Regions from separate parts of the Shewanella amazonensis SB2B genome, predicted to be linked through region 1. Evidence: predicted binding sites of a transcription regulator. Region 1 holds the regulator's gene; each other region holds the start of a gene.

Region 1 (3,174 bases):
TTTTCAACCCATGTGTCAAACTCTGCTTCGGGCAAAACCTCAACCACGATTGGCATAAAGCCGTGGTCTTTGCCGCACAGCTCGGCACACTGGCCGTGATAAATCCCAGGTTTATCTATTCGGGTCCATGCTTCGTTGATAAAGCCCGGATTGGCATCCTTTTTAACGGCAAACGCGGGCACCCACCAGGAGTGAATGACGTCGTCGGAGGTCATCAAAAAGCGCACCTTGCGGTTGGTGGGCAGCACCAGATGCTTATCCACTTCCAACAAGTAGTGATCGCCTTTTGCTTCTGCACCTTCGATTTGGCTTCTGGGTGTAGCCAGGATGCTGTAGAAACCGAAGTCGTGGTCAAAGTAATCGTAGTGCCACTTCCATTGGGAGCCGGTGATCTTGATGGTCAAGTCGGCATTGGACGGATCTTCCATGGCGATAAGGGTCTTGGTTGCCGGAATAGCCATGGCAATCAGGATGAGAAAGGGCACCAGAGTCCAGGCGATTTCCACCTTGGTGCTTTCGTGAAATTGGGCGGCAACCGCCCCTTTTGATTTGCGGTGGTTTATCATGGCGTAAATCATGGCGCCAAAAACCACTACACCTATGGCACAGCAGATGTACAGGATAGTCATGTGCAGGCCATAGACCTTGCCACTTATCTCAGTAACACCTTGTGTCATGTTGAGCGGCATGTCAGCCGCAAAGATGGGCGGGGCCAATAAAGCCGCCGCGAAACAATACAACCATTGCTTCACAAGACATCTCCTCTGTCAATTGCATCAAGCAACTACAAAGAAGAGCCACACAGTAAGTCTCTGCTCTATGCAAACTCTTCGGTTCCCACAAAAAGCAACGATGACTTCAAAGTGCGTTGGCGGTTGGTATCTTATTTAATGAATTACAGCCTTGTTCACCACACTTGCACCTACAGCTGAATATATCGGTCAAATACACAATATCCATGGCGCAAGCCTCAGATACTGCGACGACATAATCGCCCGGATATAACAAACAAATCGTTGTTAACCTGAACTACATTACTTGCAGTTTAAATATTGATCAAGATCACTTTATTTTCTAATTATCTGAAAAAATTATCGAAAAAAAGCCCCGATAAAGGGGCTTAAAGGGATGAAGAGGTGATCAGTGCAGCGGTGATGCACCGCGAAGGGTATGGCTTAACTCGGGTCTGACAGCAAAAGCGCTGGCATGTGAGTGAGCATTTACATTTTCAAAAATAACACCCAGTGCCACGGCATTTTTGGCTACCAGTGCCAATCTGCGTTTATCTCTGGGATCCAGTTCGTTGGTCCAACACAGCACGGCACTTGAGGTACCGTTGGTTAGCGCTTTCTCCATCGCCCAAAGGGTTTCCACTTCGTCTTTGGCATGCACCAGCAGCACACGGTCCATGCGCACACCCGCCTGGGCCAGCGTAGATTTAAGCCCGATATTGGGTGGGCTGATAAGCACTATCCAGCGCCCCTCAAGACTCAGGCGTGCAAGCTCTGGGGCGAGCTGTTGCATCTCTTGGCGACCTTGGGATTGAGTGCTTTGGGTAATCACCTGCGATGTGGGGCAAACGTCTTTGGCTGCGGAATCTGTCCATAAACCTGGATGACGGGGTGCGTTACCAATCAGCTTGTTCATAGCCAGTCTCCATTACGGATAACGCCCACAGCCAAGCCCTCGATGGTGAGACTCTGGTTGGCAAGATCCACTCTGATAGGAGCGAATGCCTCGTTCTCTGCGTGTAGGTACACCACATTGCCTTGCTTCTCGAAGCGTTTTACCGTGACATCGTCTTCCACCCTGGCAACCACCACCTGGCCATTACGGGCCTGGTTCATCTTGTGCACCGCCAGCAGGTCGCCGTCGAGAATACCTATGTCTTTCATACTGTCGCCGCGAACCCGCAGCAGAAAATCGGCATGGGGGCGGAACATGGCAGGATCGACCTGATAATACTGCTCAACATGCTCTTGGGCGAGAATGGGTTCACCGGCAGCCACCTGACCTATCAAGGGCAAACCCGGGTCTGGCTGATCTTCCAACTCATCACCCGCCAGCCTGATACCTCGCGAGGTGCCGGGCATAATCTCAATGCAGCCCTTTTTGGCGAGCGCTTTAAGATGCTCCTCGGCGGCATTAGCACTTTTAAAGCCGAGTCTGGATGCAATTTCTGCCCGCGTTGGGGGCATGCCGGTTTCGGCGATGTTGCGTTTGATTAGGTCCAGGATCTCGGCCTGGCGAGGCGTGAGCGGTCTCATGGTCATTCCTGTTTTTCTATACAGTTACTGTCAGTATATACAGTATTTTAATCAGCGCAAGTATTAACCATTTTTCAGATTATTGGCTAATGGCTGCGGCTGTCTGATATTCTATTGCGCTATTGATTGAAGCCAGGTTCCCAATATCAGAATGTCAGCACACGAGTCTTTTTGGTTTAAGTCCTTGCGGTGGATCCAAAAGCAGTTGGTACACACCATAGTGGTACCTCAGGATCCCTTCGCCGATTTGAATCTCGATCCCTCCCGCCCCTTGGTTTACGTCATGAAAACCGAGTCTGTGAGCGATATCGCTGCGCTCCATGAGATAACTGGCAAGCTTGGATTACCCAGCCCCTATCAGATGCTGGAAATTGATGGGATCAAGACCCCTAGGGTCGTGTGTCTGGAAGGCCGAAAGCCGCTGTTTGGAAAGCGTGACAGTAATGAGCCTTTTTTGCAGACCTTCCAGCAATTACTGGCCCTGCACCGTCAGCAGCAAGAACTCGATATACAGCTGGTGCCTGTGAGTCTTTACTGGGGACGTACCCCGGGTAAAGAGGATGACACCATGCGTGCGGCAGTACTCGAACGGGAAGATCCGACCTGGCTGCGTAAGTGTTTGATGATTTTGTTCCTGGGTCGTCATAACTTTGTGCAGTTTTCCCGTGCTGTGTCACTTCGTCATATGGCCGATGAACATGGCACCGATAAGCGCATTGCCCACAAGCTTGCCCGGGTCGCGAGAGTCCATTTCCGCCGTCAGCGTAAGGTGATGACCGGACCTGTGTTGCCCAATCGTCAAGCCATGTTCCATGCCCTGCTGAAATCTGACAACCTGAAAAAAGCCATTGCTGAAGAGGCCTCCAGTAAGAAAATCTCAGAAGAAAAGGCCCGTGAAACTGCCATT
Region 2 (3,174 bases), 1.5 Mb from region 1:
TTCCGTGACCCCAATGGCATTCGCCCGCTGGTGCTTGGCAAAAATGAAACCGCCACCGGCACAGAGTACATGGTGGCCTCAGAGAGTGTGGCCCTGGATGCCGTGGGTTTTGAAGTCATTCGTGATGTTGCGCCGGGCGAAGCCGTATACGTCACCCTCGACGGTCAGCTGTTTACCCGTCAGTGCGCCGAAGCGCCGCTCTATTCGCCCTGTATTTTCGAATTTGTTTACTTTGCCCGTCCAGACTCCACCATCGACAAGGTGTCTGTGTACGCCAGCCGGGTAAATATGGGCGCCAAACTGGGCGAGAAAATCAAGAAAGAATGGTACGACAACGACATCGATGTGGTTATCCCCATTCCTGAAACCTCCTGTGATATCGCACTGGAAATTGCCCGTGTTATGGACTTGCCTTACCGTCAGGGCTTTGTAAAGAACCGCTACATTGGCCGTACCTTCATCATGCCTGGTCAGCAGGAGCGTAAGAAGTCAGTGCGCCGTAAACTCAATGCCATCAACACCGAGTTTAAGGGCAAGAATGTGCTTTTGGTGGACGACTCCATCGTGCGTGGTACCACGTCAGAGCAAATCATCGAGATGGCCCGCGAAGCCGGTGCCAAGAAGGTGTATTTCGCCTCTGCTGCCCCTGAAATTCGTTTCCCCAACGTGTACGGCATCGATATGCCCACTTCCAATGAGCTGATTGCCCACGGACGTGATGCGGATGAAATTGCCAAACTGATTGGTGCCGATGGTATCATCTTCCAGGATTTGACTGATCTGGTTGAAGCTGTGCGTATGGAAAACCCCGAAATCAAGCGTTTTGAAACATCGGTGTTTGACGGTGATTACATCACTGGTGATGTGACTCAGGCGTATCTTGACCACCTCACTCAGCTGAGAAACGATGATGCCAAGGCAAATCGCAACAGCGATGTGGGCACGAATCTCGAGCTGCACAACGTCTGTCACCCGTAATGGGTTACACCCATAATGATGGGTAGCTAAAAGATCAAGGCAAATCAAAACCAGCACTCAGGTGCTGGTTTTTGTTTTTGGGAATTTAACATTCACACTCACATGGCATTGGCAAAACACAGCAGCCAAATGGCAAATAAGCTGGCCATACCCAGATGCGTCACAGGCGTCGCCCGCAGAAAGTTTACCCCAATTGCACACAGTGGCAGCATTACCCACGGTCGCTCTCCCGAAGGAAGACACAGGGCTAATCCAAGGGTTAACAGGGCCGCATATAACAGCCATTGATGGCGAATGATTGACACTGAACTTTGCATCATAAAATCCGGGAGCGGGAGATATCGGTCATTTCAGCTTTGATGAGAACTATTCTCAACAAAATTTACATAGGATCAGGGTAAATTTGACCTTGGCTTTGCACTTGGCCAGGATTGCGCGTTGCGCCCACCGGGAATTTTCGCTACATTTACTGTAAATTCATCCAGTGCTTTTGCACCAGAATATCCCGCCATGATCCTCTATATCGCCGAAAAACCGAGCCTCGGCCGCGCCATCGCTGAGGTGTTACCCAAACCCCATAAAAAGGGTGAGGGTTATATTGAGCTTGGCAACGGCGATTGTGTCACCTGGTGTATTGGCCACTTACTGGAGCAGGCCGAGCCGGATGCGTATTCTCCCGAATACAAGCAGTGGCAGCTTGCCCATCTGCCCATTATTCCCGCCGAGTGGAAACTCACTCCACGAAGTTCGGCCAAAAGTCAGCTGGCAGTCGTAAAGCGCCTGATTAAACAGGCTTCTTCTTTGGTTCATGCAGGGGACCCGGACCGCGAAGGACAGCTTCTGGTGGATGAGGTAATTTCCCACGCCAAGGTTTCTGCATCCAAATTGGCCTCCACCCAGCGCTTATTGATTTCCGATTTAAACCCCGACGCGGTGCGCCGCGCACTGGGACAGCTTCGCAGCAATAAGGAGTTTGTGCCGCTTGCCACATCGGCATTGGCGCGCAGTCGTGCCGACTGGCTTTACGGCCTGAATATGACCCGTGCTTACACGCTTCAGGGCAGAAAGGTGGGGTATGCAGGGGTGTTGTCTGTCGGACGGGTGCAAACCCCATTATTGGGTTTGGTGGTTCGCCGTGACCTGGACATTGAGCACTTTGAGCCCAAAGATCACTATGAGGTGCTTGCTCACATTACCACAGACAAGGGCGAGTCCTTTTGTGCCAAGTGGCAACCCAGCGAAGCTTGTCAGCCGTACATGGATGAAGAGGGGCGGGTGCTTTCACGCCGCCTCGCCGAAACTGTGGTGAGCCGCATTGGCGGTAAGCCGGCACTGGTTGAGCATGTCAGCCATAAAGACAAGAAGCAGGCGCCGCCATTGCTGTATAGCCTCTCGGCGCTGCAAATCGATTGCGCCAAACGTTTTGGGATGAGTGCCAAAGAGGTGCTGGATACGGCCCAGAGCCTGTATGAGCGACACAAGCTGATTACCTATCCCCGCTCTGACAGCCGTCATTTACCCAAAGAACAACTTGCTTTGGTGCCTGATGTGCTGTCGGCCGTCAGTGCCAACGCCCCTGAGCTTTTGGAAGGGGCGCCGTCACCTGATTTGCACTTGGTGTCCAAGGCCTGGGATGACAGTAAGGTGGATGCCCACCACGCCATAGTGCCAACGGGCAAACGAACGGCGCTGTCGCAACTTAACCAGCGGGAGCGTCAGCTTTATTTGCACATTGCACGGCAATATTTGGCGCAGTTTTACCCCAATCGCCTTCTGGCAGATACCGAAATCCAGCTGATTATCGAAGGCGGTAGCTTTATCGCAAGGGCGTCGGTTGAGCGAGCCCCAGGTTGGCGGGTATTGTTTCAGGGACGCAGCACAGAGCAGGACGAGGCGAAAGAGCCACAAGAGACTGATGCCAGCCAAAAGACGCCCTTGCCAGCCCTGAATAAGGGCGACATTGCCCGGTGCTGTCATGGTGAGTTATTGGCAAAGCAAACCCAACCCCCAAAACACTTTACCGATGCGACCTTGCTCAGTGCCATGACCGGCATTGCCCGTTATGTGAGTTCACCGGACATTAAACGTATATTGAAGGACACGGATGGCCTTGGCACCGAAGCGACCCGGGCCGGGATCATCGAACTTCTGTTTAAACGTGGCTTTCTGGTGCGCCAGGGTAAAAGCATCGTGGCA
Region 3 (3,174 bases), 1.7 Mb from region 1:
GGTAAGTCAAGACCCTCTGAAAAACTGCCGGTGCCAAAGAGCAAGGATGGCTTACCTTCATCACAACGCTTTTTATGGCTGTCCAGCAAAAGCTGACGTGGCGAGTTGCCCTGGATAAGCAAGGGGATTTTCAGTTTTGGGCCGATGATGTCGGCAACCTTTTCCATCTGCCAGTAAGAAGCGAATAACACCAGACTGGCCATTTCATGTTCAGTAAGCTTTAAAATGTGCTCGGCCAGTTCATCGGTGTAATTGTCGTCGGTCGGTTCGGTGCGCATTTTGGGCAAATACAGGGTGGCGTTGTTTTCAAAGTCGAAAGGCGATTGCAACGCGAGATAGCGACTGCCATCGTGCAGCGACAAGCCTACCTGATGGGCGAAATAGTCAAATTGATTCAGTGCCCGCAAGGTTGCGCTGCACAGCACCACCCCAGCCGCCTTTTCCCACAGCATGGATTCCAGCATAAAGCCGACTTCGATAGGGGAGGCGCACAGCAGGTAGTCCACTTGTTTATTGGCCGGCAAGAGTTCAATCCAGCGCGCCGTGGGTGCGCCTTTTTTACTGTCCTCTTTGGCCATCATTTTCCAGAGTTTGTGCAGGTTCTCGAGCCGCTGCAGCATAAAGCCGGTTTCGGTTTGCAGCGTATCGGCCTGATGGCGTGGGATGTCGCCATCCTTGATGGCTTCACCCAGCAGAAGTTGCATCTTATTGAACTGCTTCAAGGCACCGCTGGTGGCCGTGGCCAGGTTTTCCGCGTGACGTTTAAGCACCTCCGGCAGTGCGCCATGGGTAAAGCGCAGGCGGTTTTCCGGGTTGTCGAAACGGGCCTTTTCGCCGTCGCAATAATGGGCAACCTGGTTGAGCATACCGGCGATGTCAGCGACATGGTCTTGCATGGCCTGTGACGGCGCTATGATGTTGTTGCTCTTGATTTGGTTTTGCAATTTGGCGGCGGTCTTGCCAATTTTTTCAAGCCAGTCAGCGGCCCCTCTCAATGTCGCCTGCGCGCTGGAAAAATCCCGTGCGACCACTGGCAGGTGATGGGCTTCGTCAATCACGTAAAACATTTCTTCAGGATCGGGCAGTATAATACCGCCGCCTAGCTCGAGATCGGCGAAGAGCAGGCTGTGGTTGGCTATAAGCACATCCCAGGTATCCACATCTTCCCGTGCCTTGTGGAACGGGCATTGGCGGTGACTGGCATTTTGCCTGTGACAGGAATGCTTGTCGCAGGCAATTTGTTGCCAAAGGTGATCGGGGATAGGCGTCTCCAGCGTGTCTATTTCGCCGTTCCAGAGGCCCTTGTGGAAATCGCTGTGCAGCTTTTGCAGCATCTCTACCTGCGCCGTGTCGGGCTTGGTCTGCCACATGGCCATTTGAGTGCCGTTATTGTCGCCTATGAGCATCTCGAGTTTGGCCAGGCACACATATCTTTGCCTGCCTTTTACCAGCCCAAATCGAAAGTTGAGCCCGGACTGCGCCAAAAAGAAAGGTAAATCCTTGTGCAGCAGCTGCTCCTGCAGGGCCACGGTTGCAGTGGCGATACAGACTTTCTTTTTTTGAGTCAAAGCCAGCGGAATGGTGCCTAAAATGTAGGACAAAGACTTACCAATCCCTGTGCCAGCTTCGACAACTATGATGCGCCTGTGCTTGTCATATTCCCCTGCCAGCGTCTTGGAGATCTCAGCCACCATATAGTTTTGCTCGCGTCGGGATCGGAAGTTTGGCAACGCGGCGGCAATATCTTTATAGATTGCGCGGATCTGGGTTTTGACTTTGTCTGGCAGCATGGGGCTCTCGGCAGCTCAATTATGCTGTACATAATAACAGTGATTGCTTAGGCTAAGAACCCTGCAATCATTGCTTATGTGTGTTTTTTACTCCTTTACCCATGGAATTGTCGTCCCCTTGCTACCCTGGCTTCAATGAATCACTGGCTCCGATACTGCTCAGGGGGCGGGTGCTCACGCGCGCCAATGTGCAGCGCAGCGGTGACACTGTGCTGGAATATCTGATTAAAACCGTCAACGGGCCGGTGAAGGTGGAAGTGCATAATCAAAGACCCATGGCCTTTTGCCATAGCGATGATGTAGAGCGCTTGCTCGTGGAGGGCGCTGAAACTGAAGTCTGGTCGCACCCACTCGAGCTGCAAAGTTTCAGCAGGCAACCCGTGCATGCAATCTATTGCCGTACAGGGCTTATGCTCAAGCGCCTCGTAAATCGAGCGCAGGAGTTGGGTATTGCGCTTTATGAGGCCGATATCAAACCAGAGCAGCGCTTCCTGATTGAACGTTTTGTGGCCCTTGATGCCGAGTTTTTCGGCCACTTCGACTCGAGCGGCCCAAGCCGGTTTGTTGCCAGCCGGGTGAGGGCAACCAGTCAACACATTCCCCTGAAAGCGGTTTCCCTCGATATCGAATGCAGTATGTCGGGGGAGCTCTATTCCATTGGTTTATATGGTGACTGCGAACCCAAAGTCATCATAGTCGGTGAGGGGGAAACCGAGCTCACTTGCCATCGGGATGGGGTGGAACATAAGGTCGCCGTGGAGTGGGCTTGTGATGAAGTGGCCCTGCTGTTATCGCTGCAGCGCTGGTTTATGGAGGTTGACCCCGACATCCTCTTGGGCTGGGCTGTGGTGACTTTCGATCTGTCGCTCCTGTGGCGTAGGGCAAAACACCATGGTATGCGGCTTTGCATCGGGCGGTTCGGTAAACCACTCGCTTGGAAAGTAGAAGACAAGCACAGACCGGAGACCCTGGACTTGTCCGGACGGGTAGTTCTCGATGGTATTGATTGGTTAAAGGCCGCATTTTACCAGTTTGACAGTTTCGCCTTGGACAGGGTGGCGGGTGAACTCCTGGGGGAGGGCAAAGCTATCCATAATCCTGATGACCGTGGCGAAGAAATCACCCGGTTGTTTCGTGAAGACAAAGCTGCTTTGGCCTATTACAACCTCACCGACTGCCGCCTGGTGTGGGATATTTTTCAAAAGACCGATCTCATCCATTTTGCCCTTGAGCGGGCGCGCCTCACTGGATTGGAATTTGGTAGGGTGGGTGCCAGTATTGCGGCTTTTAATCACCTTTATCTGCCCCATTTGCACCGGGCGGGTTTTGTGGCACCGGCAATGCAAACAGTCCCCGGGCCCGATAGCCCGGGTGGCTATGTGAT
Region 4 (3,174 bases), 2.1 Mb from region 1:
TACCCGAGACATTCCAGAAACGACTGTCTTTTTTCACCAGGTGAGCGTATTGCTCCTGAATAAAGGCGCCAATGATGATTCTTTGGCTGCCTTCGAGGCGGTAGCTTACGACGTTGCCCACTGGAATTTGCCTGAAATAGACACCCGATCCCACATCCAATGAACCGAGTCTGTCGGTGCTGAGCTCCACCAGTATGCCTTCGTTGCCGGGGGCCAATGGCGGGGCCTCTCTCAGAGCGTCAAAACGGGTCATGTTTTCGCCATCGCCTGGCTGAACCGCGATATAGTTTCCTGAGAATAGGGCATCGAGGCCGGACACCCCGGTAATGGAGGCCTTGGGTGATACCAACCAGAATTGGGTGTTTTCTTTCAGGTAAGGTGTTGAACGATAGTCCATCATCACTGTGACGTTGACGCCTTTGAGGTCTTCGTCCATGGCAATATCTGTGACCTTACCGACAGTCAGTCCCTGATATTTGACCAGGGTTTTGCCCACATCGATTCCGGAAGCGCTGGGGAAATGAATAAAAATTTCGACGCCGGACTCCCGAATACTCTTGATACCAAGCCAGGCCGCAAGGGCAAGTGCAACCAGAGGCAGGAGCCAAACCGGCGAGAACAGTTTCTTTTTGACTACCTTGGGTGCTTCAATATTTGTCATCTTCTAAGTCCAGTCGATCCCAGAGTAAACGCGTATCCAGTACCTTGGCCGCAAGCTGTGTCAGCAAAATCACCAAGGCAAATGCCGTCGCTGCCGGTGCGGGTTTGGCATCCAGCAATTGCCCCATATTCACCAGGGCAACAGTTAATGAAATTACAAATAAATCCAGCATGGACCAGCGGCCGATCCACTCAATAATGTGAAAGCCTGCCATCAGTCTGCGTTTGGACACCGGCAGGGAAAAACTGATGGCAGAGAGGTAGATGGCAAGGCCGATGATTTTCAGCCAGGGCACCAGAATACTCGCGGTAAAGACAATGATGGCAATAGGCAACATGTCAGAATGCACCAAATGCTTGATACCGCTGAATATAGTGTCGTGGGTCACTTTACCCTGATTCACCAGGGTCGTGATGGGGTAAACATTGGCGGGTATAAGTAAAATGGCGGCGGTGATAAGCAGTGCCCAGCTTTTTTGCACACTGGAGTAATCGCGAGCCTGGTTATGTGCTCCGCAGCGGCTGCAAGTCTGGGCATCTTCCGGATTGGTTTTCTTACATACCGGACAAAGACACAGGCCCATTTGTTTGCCGGTGGTCTGGACATTGTCAGTCATTCAGGCGGCTCCACATGTGCTCGATATTGTATTCCCGCTGCAAAAACAGGGTCACCAGAAACAGCATGGTGAACGAAAAGGTACCCACACCAAAATAAATATCTGAGAAGTCAGATAATTGAAATGCTGAAACCAAAAAACTAATCACATAAATTTCGAGCATGGTGAGCTGGCTGAATAATCCATGACGACGCAATAACCACTTATACAGATCCCTTTGCCACCCGGGGTTGAGTCCCATCTTGACCAGCAGGACCTGTGACAAGATTGACAGCAGCAATAACCCCGGGCCTATAACCGCGGCAACAAGCACGGCAATGCCCACCACCCAGTAGCCGAGATCCATGACCGCCATGGCGCCCTGAATGACGGTTGCGGTGCGCACCGAGCCTAAAAAATGTAATTCGAGAACGGGAAACAAATTGGCAGGTAAAAACAGTGCCAGTGCAGATACGCAGAGCGCCAACATCCCATTGATAGAGCAGAAGGGGGTGTCATACAGCGCTGTATGACAACGGGGGCACAGCGCCCTGACGCCACTGGGCAAGGCGCGGCGTCGCACGGCCAAATCACAGGCACGGCAGAGAATCACCGAATTGTCGATATCGTCATGATGCATAGAAGCGTATTGCAGATCCATGGATGACAGGTTCCCCAGCCGGGGTGATGCCTGATTCTGCCTCCCCTGGAGGCGGTTTCAGCGTACGAGTGTATCAGATCATGTTAAACACTTGCATCCCCTGAAAAAAACTGTGACACTCTGTCACTGTATAAATAAACAGTGTGAGGGCTATCATGGCGGTAATCACTCAATTTGTGGTGGTCAGAGATGGGGTTGAGAAGATGACATTTACATCGAAAAAGGAGGCGGATGCCTACGACAAGATGCTGGATATCGCTGACAGCCTGATCCCATTTATCGATAATGCTGAATGTGGACTCGATGAAGCGACAACTGAAAAGTTGGCCTTCTATTTTGCCACCCACAAAGATGATTTATCATCCCTGCTGAAGGGCACGTCCCCCAACGTGGCGACGGCACCGGTAAAAAAAGCAGCTCGCAAGGCTGCAGAGAATGACTGAATATCGGTAGGGAATTGCATGAAACACGCGTTTTACGACACCTTAAACCGCCAGGCTGAGGCCTTGCTGTCAGGCGAAGACGACCTGGTCGCCGCCATGGCTAACTTCTCGGCGCTTTTGAATGAACACATGGACGACCTGAATTGGGTCGGTTTCTATATTCGCCGTGAAGACACTTTGGTGCTGGGCCCCTTCCAGGGCAAGGTTGCCTGCACCCGTATTCCATGGGGTAAGGGCGTATGCGGTACGGCCGCCGCCACGGATACAACACAGCGAGTCGCCGATGTGCATCAGTTTGACGGTCATATTGCCTGCGACTCAGCTTCTAACTCTGAAATTGTGGTGCCGGTAAGGCATCAGGGCAGGGTAATTGCAGTGCTCGATATCGACAGTCCCAGTTTTTCCCGCTTCGATGAGACAGATCAGGCAGGGCTTGAGACCTTGGTGAGAACCCTGGAAAAGGCCTTGTTCGGTCAATAAGTCACCAGTTTTCGTCAAATCCCAGTCGCATTCGCCCAAGCGGTCACTATAATAGGCTGCTTGTGCGTCTGCCTCGGGATCATTTCCCGGCGAATAGTAAAAATTGTTAACAATAGTTATTAACGCTTTGGCAAGCGCCCGGAAGATGCTAATTTGTGTGTTGGCCCTCGGGCTAACGTATAGAGAATAACCTATGTCCTGCAATCGCTTGCAATAAACCGGGCATACATACCTAGTAACTGTGGAAGTAAAGATGGAATCAACAGAAAAGTTGACCGACACCAATGCGATTCTCGCGTATTTATATGAAACCTTTCCTTTGTGCTTTGTGGCC

Evidence for each region. The regulator LexA, encoded in region 1, represses DNA repair genes until DNA is damaged. The targets are predictions, from matches to a motif close to TACTGTATNNNNATACAGTA.
Region 2: SAMA_RS11205 (DNA topoisomerase III) is a predicted target of LexA. The motif match lies at 1,446-1,465, and genes of this name have one in related genera.
Region 3: dinG (ATP-dependent DNA helicase DinG) is a predicted target of LexA. The motif match lies at 1,813-1,832, and genes of this name have one in related genera.
Region 4: SAMA_RS08240 (YebG family protein) is a predicted target of LexA. The motif match lies at 2,042-2,061, and genes of this name have one in related genera.

Annotation. Positions count from the first base shown of each region.
Region 1 is NC_008700.1:4,112,690-4,115,863, reverse strand. It holds gene coxB (cytochrome c oxidase subunit II) at 1-752, opposite strand, end outside; gene SAMA_RS18110 (cell division inhibitor SulA) at 1,141-1,647, opposite strand; gene lexA (transcriptional repressor LexA) at 1,644-2,267, opposite strand; gene plsB (glycerol-3-phosphate 1-O-acyltransferase PlsB) at 2,419-3,174, shown strand, end outside.
Region 2 is NC_008700.1:2,590,306-2,593,479, reverse strand. It holds gene purF (amidophosphoribosyltransferase) at 1-978, shown strand, start outside; gene SAMA_RS11210 (hypothetical protein) at 1,077-1,298, opposite strand; gene SAMA_RS11205 (DNA topoisomerase III) at 1,489-3,174, shown strand, end outside.
Region 3 is NC_008700.1:1,531,777-1,534,950, forward strand. It holds gene dinG (ATP-dependent DNA helicase DinG) at 1-1,790, opposite strand, end outside; gene SAMA_RS06550 (DNA polymerase II) at 1,892-3,174, shown strand, end outside.
Region 4 is NC_008700.1:1,924,371-1,927,544, forward strand. It holds gene SAMA_RS08225 (MlaD family protein) at 1-661, opposite strand, end outside; gene SAMA_RS08230 (paraquat-inducible protein A) at 648-1,277, opposite strand; gene SAMA_RS08235 (paraquat-inducible protein A) at 1,270-1,917, opposite strand; gene SAMA_RS08240 (YebG family protein) at 2,073-2,360, shown strand; gene SAMA_RS08245 (GAF domain-containing protein) at 2,379-2,840, shown strand; gene proQ (RNA chaperone ProQ) at 3,094-3,174, shown strand, end outside.